Regions from separate parts of the Lysinibacillus sp. NPDC092081 genome, predicted to be linked through region 1. Evidence: riboswitches for the same ligand, from Rfam matches in the RefSeq annotation. Region 1 holds a riboswitch; each other region holds the start of a gene.
What was found. A riboswitch is a leader RNA that binds a small molecule or an ion and turns the genes downstream of it on or off. The one in region 1 is predicted to bind cobalamin.
Positions count from the first base shown of each region.

Region 2: it holds a riboswitch for cobalamin, as region 1 does, so the genes downstream of both, ACIQLB_RS16740 (hypothetical protein) here and ACIQLB_RS20265 (FecCD family ABC transporter permease) in region 1, are expected to answer to the same signal.
Region 3: it holds a riboswitch for cobalamin, as region 1 does, so the genes downstream of both, cobT (nicotinate-nucleotide--dimethylbenzimidazole phosphoribosyltransferase) here and ACIQLB_RS20265 (FecCD family ABC transporter permease) in region 1, are expected to answer to the same signal.

Region 1 covers NZ_JBIVRU010000019.1:27,428-31,827, forward strand. Annotated here, with positions in the region: gene ACIQLB_RS20245 (ring-cleaving dioxygenase) at 1-188, shown strand, start outside; gene ACIQLB_RS20250 (nitroreductase family protein) at 283-900, shown strand; gene ACIQLB_RS20255 (NADPH-dependent FMN reductase) at 963-1,505, shown strand; gene ACIQLB_RS20260 (biotin transporter BioY) at 1,858-2,454, opposite strand; cobalamin riboswitch at 2,627-2,818, shown strand; gene ACIQLB_RS20265 (FecCD family ABC transporter permease) at 3,041-4,087, shown strand; gene ACIQLB_RS20270 (ABC transporter ATP-binding protein) at 4,093-4,400, shown strand, end outside.
Region 2 covers NZ_JBIVRU010000012.1:52,247-56,646, reverse strand. Annotated here, with positions in the region: gene ACIQLB_RS16755 (methyl-accepting chemotaxis protein) at 1-7, shown strand, start outside; gene ACIQLB_RS16750 (DUF4181 domain-containing protein) at 146-598, opposite strand; gene ACIQLB_RS16745 (amidase family protein) at 1,059-2,531, shown strand; cobalamin riboswitch at 2,626-2,809, shown strand; gene ACIQLB_RS16740 (hypothetical protein) at 3,055-3,795, shown strand; gene ACIQLB_RS16735 (GTP-binding protein) at 4,045-4,400, opposite strand, start outside.
Region 3 covers NZ_JBIVRU010000001.1:573,853-578,252, forward strand. Annotated here, with positions in the region: gene ACIQLB_RS03020 (methionine gamma-lyase family protein) at 1-702, opposite strand, end outside; gene ACIQLB_RS03025 (trimeric intracellular cation channel family protein) at 970-1,575, shown strand; gene cobT (nicotinate-nucleotide--dimethylbenzimidazole phosphoribosyltransferase) at 1,693-2,748, opposite strand; cobalamin riboswitch at 2,862-3,039, opposite strand; purine riboswitch at 3,257-3,355, shown strand; gene add (adenosine deaminase) at 3,424-4,400, shown strand, end outside.

The DNA of each region.
Region 1 (4,400 bases):
GAGTAGCACCACAAATTTTATTTGAGCTAGCTACTGATGGCCCAGGATTTATGGGGGATGAGCCTTATGAAACTTTAGGTGAAAAATTATCGTTGCCACCATTTTTAGAGTCAAAGCGTGCACAAATTGAAAAGCTTGTTCGCCCTATTGACACTGTAAGAAGTACGATTACGTTCGATAAAGAATAGGAGTAATACTTTCATTCCATTCAGCAGAGATAGAGAGCATCTGTTGAATGGGAATTACATACTCTTAACAGAAAAATGATTGGAGGTCAGTTGGATGGAATTTGCAAAGGTAATAGATAAGCGACGTTCTGCGAATAATTTTATAGAGGGCATCAAGATGAGCGAAGAAGATATACGTTCCATTTTGGAGGATGTTAAGTTTGCTCCATCAGCCTTTAACTTACAACATGCCAATTACATCGTTGTATTAGATGAAGAAAAAAAAGAACAAGTAAGAGAGGTGGCATACGGGCAGTATAAAGTGCACTCTGCCTCAGCAGTTATACTTGTTTTAGGAGATAAAGAAGCCTATAAAAACACTGCTAACCTTAATCAAGGAATGGTAGACTTAAGCATTATTAATGCTTGTGAGTTAGAAAATCTTGTCGATGAAAATACTAAATTTTATGAAGAACGTGGCGAGGAATTTAAGAAGGAGGAAGCTATTCGTAACGCTTCACTTTCAGCTATGTTATTTATGCTGGCAGCTAAAAATCGTGGATGGGATACATGTCCAATGATCGGCTTTGATCAACAACAAATGAGAGCACTTTTTAACGTACCAGAAACACATGAAATTGCACTAATGATTACTATAGGTAAAGAAAAAGAAACTAGTCGCCGATTGCGTGGTTACCGTAAACCGGTTGAGGAATTTGCAACCTACTATTAGGGCGGTATAAAATAAAACTGTTTACAAATAATAAAATTAATGCACATTTAGGAGGAAATATTGTGAAAGTAGTAGCAATCGTAGGTAGTATCCGTAAAGAATCTTATAATATGCAATTAGCGAAATTTGTTCAAAAGCGTTATGCAGAGAAAATTGATCTTGAAATATTAAGCTTAAATGATTTACCAATGTATAATCAAGATATCGAAAATGAAGCACCACAACCTATACTTGATTTTAAAGCAAAAGTAAAAGCGGCAGATGCAGTACTATGGTTAACACCAGAATATAATGGTACAGTGCCAGGTGTTATGGTTAACGCCATCGATTGGTTATCTCGCGTTGATAAAGTAATGATTGGCAAGCCATCATTCATGATGGGAGCATCAATGGGTAACTTAGGTACTGTTAAAGCACAATTACATTTACGAGATATTTTATTCTCACCTGGAGTAAATTCACCGTTGCTTAGTGGTAATGATGTTTATATTGGAGCAGTACACACTAAATTTGATACAGAAGGCAATTTAACAGATGAGGGTACTATCAAATTCCTAGATGTAGTTATTGATAACTTCTTAAACTGGGTGAAAAAATACGCTTGAAAATAAAAAAAATGTCCCATAAGTATGCAATATACTTATGGGACATTTTTTTGTTTGTTGGGTTTAAGACGATAAAAGAGTCAAAGCGACAAATAGAACAATCAGTAAAAACGCTCTTTTAGCATTACACTAAAGAGGGGCATTTTTAGGAGATAAATTGTTTATTTTATCCTTTAACAAAAAAGTTGTGGATAATCGTATGCTATTTATATATGTTGATTGGAGTAGAGGCTGGGCGACTCCATGGGGCTCATCGGACGCCCCCAGGAAGCTCTGTTCTGTGCGAAAGCGAAGCGACAGCAACAAAGCGCCAAGCCGGAACGGAAATCAACCCCACGTTATAGTGATTAGCTTATTTAATCGGAATTATTTTTAACACCTTTTGAAGGCGGTGTGCAAAAATACCCGCAAATATAGCTAAAATAATATCCTTTGGTAAAGGAGGCATCATCCAAAGCCATGCTACCTTATAAGTGAAAGCATCAGGAGCACTAGCCCATAGCTTGTAGGCAAAGTACATCCAATTTGTTCCTAGTAAATAATTAATAGCTGTTGCAACTAATGCTGCAACTACATAGCTTTTCTTCGTTCCACTGCGTTCTACAATAAGCCCTGCGACAAATGCAGCTATTATAAAAGAGACAATAAAACCAAATGTAGGACTTATAATTTGTCCAAAGCCTCCATTGAATCGTGCAAATACAGGTGCACCTGCTAAACCGATACACATATAAACAGTACAAGCGAGTGCCCCTTTTCTACTACCAAGAATAAGTCCTGCTAAAATAGCAAAAAATGTTTGTAATGTGATAGGTACTCCGCCAACCACCATGAAAGGTATAATGGACGTAATATTAGCTCCTATCATCATCAATGTTGAAAATAGTCCAATGTATGCAAGATCGACTGTTCTTAATTTGTGATGCGTGTGTTCCGCAACTGTTGTCATTATTTCACCCCTAAAAAGTAATGTTGATAATATTAGTGTAAAAAAATAATGATTTTGTGTCAACTTGAAAATCATTAGTGGTTAACGTAAATGTATTTTTCCTACTTAACTTGATAAATAATGGTTAGTTATAGACTAACTATTAAAATATATGATAGAATCGTCATAATTTTAAATATTCGATGCTAATGGTGTGACATCTTGTACAATGTGTCACTTAAAAGGGAAGTTGGTGCAAATCCAACGCTGTCCCGCAACTGTAAAGAGGAGTTCTATGAGATTTAGCCACTGTTCTAGAATGGGAAGGCAATCATAGTAACATTGATTCGAAGCCAGGAGACCTGCCAATTAGTAATTCCTGTAATGCCCACGAGGATGAAAGCAATTACGGACAATAGTAGAAGGAAATCTTTCTAATGTTGTTTAATCAAGGGTATTTCTATGCGCGTTTGCATAGAATACCCTTTTTCGTTTCATTAATCTTTATTCAGTACTTCTTTTTGTACCAAAAGCGAAGTAACAACAACAATAACAACAATTAAGCCAAGGCGAAATTAATCTTTAATAATTAGGAGTTAATAAACAGATGAATAAAAAATTTATGCTACTCTCAATGACTCTTTTTCTAGTACTTATCATTTCAATGACAATTGCGATTATGGTTGGATCGGTTTCCGTTACGCCATTTTATGTATGGAAGGTCATCCTTTCTAAAATCCCAATTATACAAAATTCAATCGAAGAAGATTGGAGTCGCTCGCAGGAAATTATCATTTGGCAAATACGAGCTCCGCGTGTATTACTCGCTGCTATTGTAGGAGCAGGCTTGGCAATTGCTGGAGCAGCCATTCAAGCACTTGTTCGTAATTCGATTGCAGAACCATATATTTTAGGGATTTCTTCCGGGGCGACGGTTGGTGCTACAGCCGTCATCATTTTAGGTGCTTTTTCATTTCTGGGCGTTTATGCTCTTTCTGTATCTGCATTTTTAGGTTCTCTCACGGCAATGGGGTTAGTTTTCTTCTTATCACGTGTTGGAGGTAGGATTTCCGTCTTTCGGCTTTTACTTTCAGGGATGGCGGTGTCTTTTATTTTATCTGCTATTTCAAACTTTATATTAATGATGTCGAAGCAAGAGGGCGGAATGAAGGCGGTCATGTTTTGGATGCTAGGAAGCCTAGCTGGTGCTAAGTGGAGTAATCTTTTAATTCCTACTATTATTTTTATTGTAGTATTTGCCTTGTTATGGCTTCACTATCGAAGCTTAAATTTATTACTCCTTGGGGAAGAAGCAGCAGTCACATTAGGGGTTAACTTACAACAATTTCGTATACAGCTTATTTTATTAGTTTCATTATTAACGGGTGTGATAGTTGCTGTAAGTGGCTCAATTGGATTTGTCGGCTTAATCATTCCACATATTGTGCGGCTAATTGTAGGTTCAAACCATAAATATGTCATACCGATTAGCGCATTATTAGGAGGGATTTTCTTAGTTTGGGCAGATGCACTTGCTCGAATTTTAATCGCCCCTGAGGAAATGCCAATTGGAATTATCACAGCTTTTTGCGGAGGTCCATTTTTCATTTGGCTGCTACGTAGTAACAATTATTCATTCGGTGAAGGAGATTAAAGCATATGACATTAGAAGCGAAACAAGTATCATTCTCCATTTCTGATGAACGTATATTACATGAAGTAAGTATTCGAATAAAGGACAAGCAATTTGTTGGTCTAATCGGTCCTAATGGTAGTGGGAAGTCAACGCTATTAAAGAATATGTATCGTTTATTAAAACCAGAAGGTGGAACAGTATTATTAAATGAACAGGATATTTTAAAGCAACCGAGTAAAAGCATTGCTCGAAATTTAGCAGTTGTGAGTCAAGAAACACCAGTCTTATTCGATTTTTCAGTACATGATTTAGTGAGTATGGGTAGAACACC
Region 2 (4,400 bases), on a different contig from region 1:
ACACTAATTGAAAGAAATATAGTATTCATTAAAAAAGGCTATTTTGCAGGAATAAATTTTTTCTGCGAAATAACCTTTTTTATTTTATATGAGGCGGATTGATTAATCTTTGTTACTAGTGATAGCGTAGAGCCGATTCCTTTACTTAATAGCTTCGAAATAAAATATTAAATAAGCCGAAAAAATCCGTTTTTATCGTCAAAAATACTATGCTAATCATAAACAACATTTCTGCGAGAGTAGCAACAAAATCTCTTTTATTTTCCGCATATCTCCATTCCATAAATGCTCGTAACATTTCAGATGCTATTAAAAAGACAATCATGATAAACCACGGTTCTGAATACCGAAAAATTCCAACTTTATCATAGTGAATTGTTTGATACGAACTAATTAAAAATAGAATCATAAAAATTATTCGTACAGACCAATCTAGTTTTTTATGTCTTTCGTTAATGTGATTATAAGAAAACCATTTCTTTCTTTCGACACCTAACAGCCTTCTAATGACAAATTCAAAAGTACTAATTACTAAAACAAGCACAATTAGAAAAAGCATTAGTGTTCCAAATTCGATATTAATATTATTCAATTTCATTCACCTCACAACCTGATCTTTTCTTAACTAAACGAAAGAGGTAGTAACTCTAGATTATTTAATTTCTATAATACATAAACTTCCTGATAAAACATGAAGAGTTATATTCCACCCTTCACTGACTTTTTGAAAATATTTGATATATAAAGACGCGCCATATATGCACATTGTGACACCCAAATGCCTCTAAGCTTCTTCATATGATCCCGAATCCCACCCTTTTCTAAACTAACTGAAAATTTTATCTGTATAGAGAGTGTAGCACAGCAGATCATTATTTGGTAATTAATTGGAGAGTGTACGACAAACGGAAGTACCGGTTATATGCATACACGAGTATTCGAGTGCGGGAGCATGGGGAGACTTTGAAATTTATTTAAAAACACTAAAAGATGAAATTATGATTTAGGTATTATTTGATTTTATTGGTATAATATTGAAAGAAAGGTAGGGGGTATGAATGGGGATAAATTTTAATAGCTTTTTTAAAGAAGAATTGTCAGTAATCGATATTCAGACAGCTATGGTACAAGGTGATATAACATCAAAAGAAATAACTATGTATTATTTACACAGAATTGCTAAGTATGATCAAGGTGGACAGAAGATTAATTCTATGCTTGAAATTAATCCAGAAGCGATATTTATTGCCGAAGCATTAGATGAGGAAAGACTAACAAAAGGGGCTAGAGGGCCTCTACACGGAATTCCGGTAGTTTTAAAAGATAATATCGAAACGAAAGATTTTATGCACACTAGTGCAGGCGTAATTGCATTAGAAAATTATTTAGCTAAGCAGGATGCATTTCTAGTAAAAAAGCTCCGTGAAGCAGGGGCAGTTATTTTAGGGAAAACAAATATGACTGAATTAGCAAATGGTATGTCGAGTACGATGTGGGCAGGTTATAGTTCTCGAGGTGGTCAAACACTTAATCCTTATGGTGATCCAGAACTTTTTGTGGGAGGATCTAGTTCGGGGTCAGCAGTAGCGGTAGCATCGAATTTTTCTGTTTTATCAATTGGAACTGAGACAGACGCCTCGATTTTAAGTCCTGCTATTCAAAATTCAGTAGTCGGCATAAAACCGACTGTTGGGCTCATTAGTCGACAAGGCATTATTCCGTTTACATACTCTCAAGACACAGCAGGGCCAATGGCTAGAACAGTAACAGATGCAGCTATTTTATTGGGCGTATTAACAGGAGTAGATCAAGACGACGTCGCTACATATAAAAGTGAAAGAAGATTATATAAGGATTACACCAAGTTTTTAGATGTAACGGGATTAAATGGTGCTAGAATTGGTGTTTATAATAATGCCTCAAAAGCTTATTATGACTCAGGGGAATATGATGAAACACTTTTTAATAATGCCATTCAGGTTTTAAGAGAGCAAGGAGCCGAAATTATAGAAGGAATCGAAATCCCTTCTTTTCATAGAGACTGGAAATGGGGAGTACCGCAATATGAATTAAAGCATAGTTTAAATAATTTCCTTGTTAATCTACCTTCTCACATGCCTGTCCATTCTATCTCTGAGTTAATTCAATTTAATAAACGTTCAAAAGGAAAGTCGTTGAAATATGGGCAGGATAAATTGGAATCGAGAGAGAAATTATCGAACACGTTAAGAGATTCTGACTATTTACATGCAAAACTAGAGGATTTGTATTTTTCTCAAGAACAAGGAATCGACTATACATTAAAAAAATATGAATTAGATGCGATTATTTTTCCATCATATATAGGTTCGACAATAAGTGCGAAAGCTGGATATCCGTCTATTGCCGTCCCAGCAGGGTATATGGAAAATGGGAGACCGTTTGGTATAACTTTCGCAGGAACTGCATTTAGTGAAGATGTTCTAATAAAACTCGCATTTTCATTTGAGCAAGCAACTAAATTACGAAAAGCTCCGAAGTTGAGTGAGTAGTTTTAAAATATCTAACTGCCTCAATTGACTTTAAAAATACAGTACTTTACTATTAATAGTAAGAAATCTGGTATTTTCCAATTTCTTTACAACTGAATAGCGTGGAGTAATAGGTGTAAATTGCGTGCGATTTACTTAAATGGGAAGTCGGTGCAAATCCGACACTGTCCCGCAACTGTAAATGTGAGCGACTTTTCATAGACCACTGTTTAACGACGGGAAGGGGAAAAGTAGTGATGATCATGAGTCAGGATACCTGCCTATTATGAGTACACACCATAACCCTACGAGGAATAGGAGGTGGCATGTTGACAAAACAGAATGCTCTGTTCGTCACTGTACGTCAAACGCCCAAGATAAAAGAAGGTATTTGCTGTCGAGCTAATTCTTTCATATTTGGGCATTGTTTGACATTATATGATGAACGAAAAAGATAGAATGAAGGATTTCCTCGCGTTAATAGGAAATCCTTTTTTTACTGATGACTTCCGTTTTGAAAATATGTACGAAAAGAGGATGCAGTATGACGAATATTCATGTATATACAGCACAGCAACCACAATCTTTAGATATGAAAATTTGTAAGCAGCCACGCACTGAAGTTACTAAGAAAGCTACAACAAGAATGGTTGTAGAATCACTTGTTGATCAATTAATAGCTAGCAATCTTATTAGTAATGAACGATTATTTGAGCAAATTTTATATAACAAAGATATTATTTGGATTCAAAATGAAAATATTAAAGGGCACCTTTTTGCAAAGGCGGATATAACAGATCAGCTTAAAACAAAAACAAATAGTTTTATGATGTATATGCCGACAAATCCAATTGTGTATGAGGTGAATGGTGAGCATTATCATTTAATTACACGCATAGATTCGACGCGTGCAAAACCAAATTTAGAGCGACTTTCCCAAGATCCTAATCCAATATTAAGTGCTGCTCGGGTCAATGATTTATTGTGCTCGATCGTAATGCGCTTTTATGAAACATATTTCGAGGATCTATCACAGGTAGCTCATAAAGACAAAAAACTGATTAATTTTGTAGAGCGAGAGTATCATCAATTTTTAGAAGCTGTGAAGGAACTTAATGATTATCATTTAAACTGGCATCCACGTGGTAACGGTCATGAACTATTGCTAGAATTAATTGATAATTTGCAACTTTTGAGAAGCCGACCTGGCAAGATTTTAATCGATTTTTCTACTTCCCATAGCCACGTTGTGGAACCTTCATATCGCATTTTTAAACAAGCATAGAAAACAGTACAAGCTTTATAAAAATAGTCGTGCTGGGTGAAGAAGAATACCCGCGAAAGCAGGGTAAATACCCGCGGAAGCAAGGTAAATACCCGCGCAAAGGCAGAATACCCGCGGATGCACAGTAAATACCCGCGAAAGGAGAGCAAGTACTCGCGCAAAGCAAGATTACCCGCAATAGCATAGTAAATCCCCACGAAACATAATAAACAGGACGATGATATAAAATCATGTCCTGTTTTTATGAATTCAGTCAATACAATGCATAGCTGCTTCTGCTTCTTGCCAAGGAACGGAGTAGCCCTTGCCTTTTGTACAAAAAATACTAGAGGATGTATACTCGGGGTCGGCGTTTTTATCGTAGCCAATTTGTGCAATGATGTCTTCCGTATTGTGACACACATCATAACCATCAAATTGTAGAGAAAGTACGCCCTTACCATTAGTATAGGCAGCAAAGGTTGTACTGTAGCTCATAAATGTTGCGACAGGGGCTCGACCGGTTAAAATCGCATCATGTTCAGTTAAGATTGGCGCTTCAAATGTACCAGCAGCTTGTTGAATATCGGTCATCATGCGGCCGATAAAATCACTAGGAGCTTTTA
Region 3 (4,400 bases), on a different contig from region 1:
ATTTTTAATGAGCGAGCCTGCCATTAAATCAGCACCAACCTCGGTCGGTTCCTGTGCCTCAACAAATTCACCATAGCAATTATCAACGAAAATAACTGCATTTGGTGCTAATTCACGGATTTTTGCACACATTTCTGTAATTTGTGAAATGGTAAAGGATGGGCGTGTTGCATACCCCTTCGAACGTTGTATCGCAATCATTTTAGTGCTTGGTGTAATTGCAGCTGCAACACCTTCCCAATCAATCGCTTGATTATCGATTAAATCCACATGGCGATAACCGATTTTATAATCTTTTAACGAGCCAGTATCCTTGTCGCCACCATCGACTATTGATTGCAATGTATCATACGGCTGACCCGAAATATAAAGTAATTCATCACCAGGACGTAGCACGCCGAATAAGCTAAGTGTGATTGCATGTGTACCAGAAATAATTTGCGGACGTACAATGGCAGCCTCCGCTCCAAAGACCTCTGCATAAACACGTTCTAGATTGTCACGCCCCTCATCATCATAGCCATAACCATTAGACGGGTGCAGATGATAATCACTTACTTGATGCTTTCGGAACGCAGCAAGCACTTTTTGTTGATTGAAGAACGCCATGTCTTCTACCTTTGCATGAAAAGAGCGTACCTTTTCTTCTATTTTAGCAGCTAATGCTAGTGTTTCTTCTGTTAAATTGGTTGTAAAAGTCATTATATTCTTCTCCATTTCACATTTGTTCAAATCTTATCTTAACAATTTGTGAGCTTGCCTGCAAAACTTGCAATAGGCGCTAAACTTAATTACGAACTAAATCTATTTAATTCTGCTATAATAAGATATTTGATATCTGATAATTCCAAACTATAAGTCGATGCTTTACTATGCAAAAATTTTAGATACAAAAAGGAGACTTTAATGTTTTCTAGTATGTAATCTACAACAACATGAAATGATTTATTCACATAAGGGGTGACAGGGTTGGCTTGGGAGTTTTTTAGTATTATTGGAACAATTGCCTTCGCTATTTCCGGGGCAATAATTGCAATGGAGGAAGAATACGATTTATTCGGTGTATATATACTCGGTATCGTAACCGCTTTCGGTGGTGGAGCTATACGAAACTTACTTATAGGTTTACCTGTAACAACACTGTGGGGTCAGGACATGATGTTCCAAATTGCCATTGCAGCCATTACAATTTTTTTCATATTTCCCCATCGGCTCATTCAGCATTGGCATCGTTGGGGCAATTTCACTGATGCTATTGGGTTATCGGCATTTGCGATTCAAGGTGCCCTTTATGCTGTCAAGCTTGATATGCCTATTAGTGCCGTTATTGTTGCTGCTGTCTTAACAGGATCTGGTGGTGGAATTGTTCGCGATTTATTAGCTAGACGACAACCATTAGTCCTCCGTGATGAAGTCTATGGTGTTTGGGCAGCACTTGCCGGGCTTATCATCGGACTTCAACTATTTTCAGGGGATCTCTTTTTATATGTATTATTTGGTGTGATCACAGTACTAAGAGTACTTTCATATATGAAGAAATGGCGGTTACCGTTGCGGAGGTTGAATCGAGCATAGCTATACTGTTGCATAATAACAAGCCCAATTATCAAATTTGGGCTTGTTTTAAATTTTTAAATTTAATTTCTTATTTATCACAAACACCGCTCAATAAGCACCTGAAGATTAATAAAGTTACTTTTTCAACAGCAGCATAGATTCCTCTAATGTAGCCATGTTTTTCATCATAGAGCAAGCTGCGTCCAAAATAGGAAAGGCTAAAGCTGCACCAGAGCCCTCGCCTAATCGCATATTCATCTGTAGCATCGGTTCAATTTCGAGCATTTCAGCAGCAATTTTTGCACCTGGTTCTTCAGAAGCATGAGAAGGAATGATATAGTCTTTGACGTTTGGCTCGAGTTCGTATGCAATAAGAGCAGCAACAGTAGAAATAAAGCCATCAATAACAACAGGTTTGTGATGTGCGGCAGCTGCAAGTATCACCCCAGCCATAGCTCCTATTTCTAACCCACCGACCTTTGCAAGAATATCAATAGCATCATCGCGGTTTGGTTTATTTAATGCAATAGCATCATGAATGACTTCTACTTTATGCGCTATCCCCCCTGGTCCAACACCTGCACCGAAGCCTGTCACTTCATTCGGATGACATTCACGAAGAACCGATAATATGGCAGCACTCGGTGTTGTATTACCAATCCCCATTTCACCTGTCCCGAGTACATTTATCCCCTTGCTTATTTCTTCCGTAGCTACTTCAATTCCTACTTCAATGGATTGAATGGCTTCTTCCCTTGACATAGCAGGACCTTTTGCCATATTGTCCGTTCCATATTTAATTTTTTTTATGATGACACCAGCATTATGCGGAATGTCCTCTTTTACGCCAACGTCTACTGTGACAATTTTTGCATCTGTAATTTTTGCGATCGCACAGACACCAGTTCCTCCTCTAGGGAAATTTAATGTTTGAAAGACCGTCACATTTTGCGGATTAGATGTCACCCCTTCATCACAAACACCATGATCTGCAGCACAGACAATAATTGCTTTATTATCAATCGCAGGGAATAGGTCTCCTGTAATACCGGATAGTTGCACAGCAAGGGTCTCCAATTTCCCTAAGCTTCTAGGAGGCTTGCAAAGTGCATCTATGCGTTCTCTTGCCTTCTCCATCATTTTGTGGTCGGCACTTTGAATGTTTTGAATCGTCTGTTGTAATAATTGCATGAAAATTTCCCCTTTCTTTTTTGCCCTTATTACTCGAAGAATGATTTAGAGAAAAAAATAAAAAGCCTGTAGTTTATTCCATAACAAATAAACTACAGACTTTTCCATCGTCTATATAATCGAAGCAATAGGCAGGTCTCCTGGCTCAATTTCAACATTTCATAGAACCTTCCCAGAACGATGCTAGTGGTTATTCTCTATGAAACTCCCTTTTACAGTGGTGGGACCGCTAAAGCTTTTCACTTTATTCCCTATTCTCCCGCAATGGGCACCTAATGCTTTTATGCAATTATTTTAAATTTACGACAAAGTGGTTTTTGTGTCAATATATTAGTGAAATTGTATATTTCTTTCCAACGTTTCTGAGTTACATATAGATACTGAACTTACGTGTTCAATTAGAGCAATCACTTCTTATGCATATGTTTTTAGAATAAACACAATGATTTATCGGTGTTAGGAACCATGTTGACAATCCGAATTTTTTTTATTATCATATTAAAAATCGTTAATGATTTCAATAGTATTTCGTATAACCCCAATAATATGGTTTGGGGGTCTCTACCAGGAACCTAAATTCCTGATTACGAAGAAAGTACAAAATTTGTATTTTCTTTGTAGTCAGGAATTTTTTTTTTGTATTTTAATCTAATAATTTATTTCAGGAGGTCAAAAATGAACTTTTTAGCATTGCCTAAAATTGAACTACACTGTCATTTGGATGGAAGCTTAAGGGCTGAAACTATTATCGATATTGCACAGAAGGAAGGTATTCCGTTACCCTCTTTTGATAAGGATGAACTGCAAAAGGAGCTGATTGCTCCGTTAGAATGTGAATCCCTTGATGAATATTTAAAAAGATTTTCTCTTCCTAATTTGGTCATGCAGTCAAAGGAGAACTTAAGAAGAATTACTTTTGAGCTATTTGAGAATGCAACAAGAGAAAATGTGAAATATTTAGAAGTCAGATTTGCCCCGTTACTTCACACATTACAAGGTCTTGGTGTTGAAGAAGTTATTCAATCTGTTATAGAGGGGATGAGGGATGCTGAAAGCTGTTACGAAATAAAGGGAAATATAATCTTGTCTTGCATGAGGACGATGTCTGTAGAAAGCGCATTTGAGGTGGTTGAAAAGGGGAAAAAGTTCCTTGGTAAAGGTGTGGTGGCAATTGACCTATGCGCATCCGAAGAAGAAGGCTTCTGTGAAAGATTCGTAGATCCAATAGCATTAGCCAAAGAATATGGCTACAGAGTCACTATTCATGCCGGTGAAACGGGAATTGGTAAAAACGTTCTAGAGGCTGTAGAACTGTTGGGTGCTGAAAGAATAGGACATGGAGTATTTATTAAAGATTGTGCCGAGGCTTATAAAATTGTGAAAGAAAGACAAGTAGTACTTGAAATGTGTCCAACAAGTAATGTCCAGACGAAAGCTGTTTATAATTACTCTGAACATCCAATTTATAAGTTTCATAAAGATGGAATAAAAGTGACATTTAATACAGATAATCGAACAGTATCAGATACTACAATGGCAAAAGAAATCCATTTAGTGAACAACGAATTTAATCTAAGTGAAGAAGATTATCGGCAAATTTATTTAAATAGTGTAGAAGCATCTTTTGCCGACCAAGAAACTAAAGAATGGTG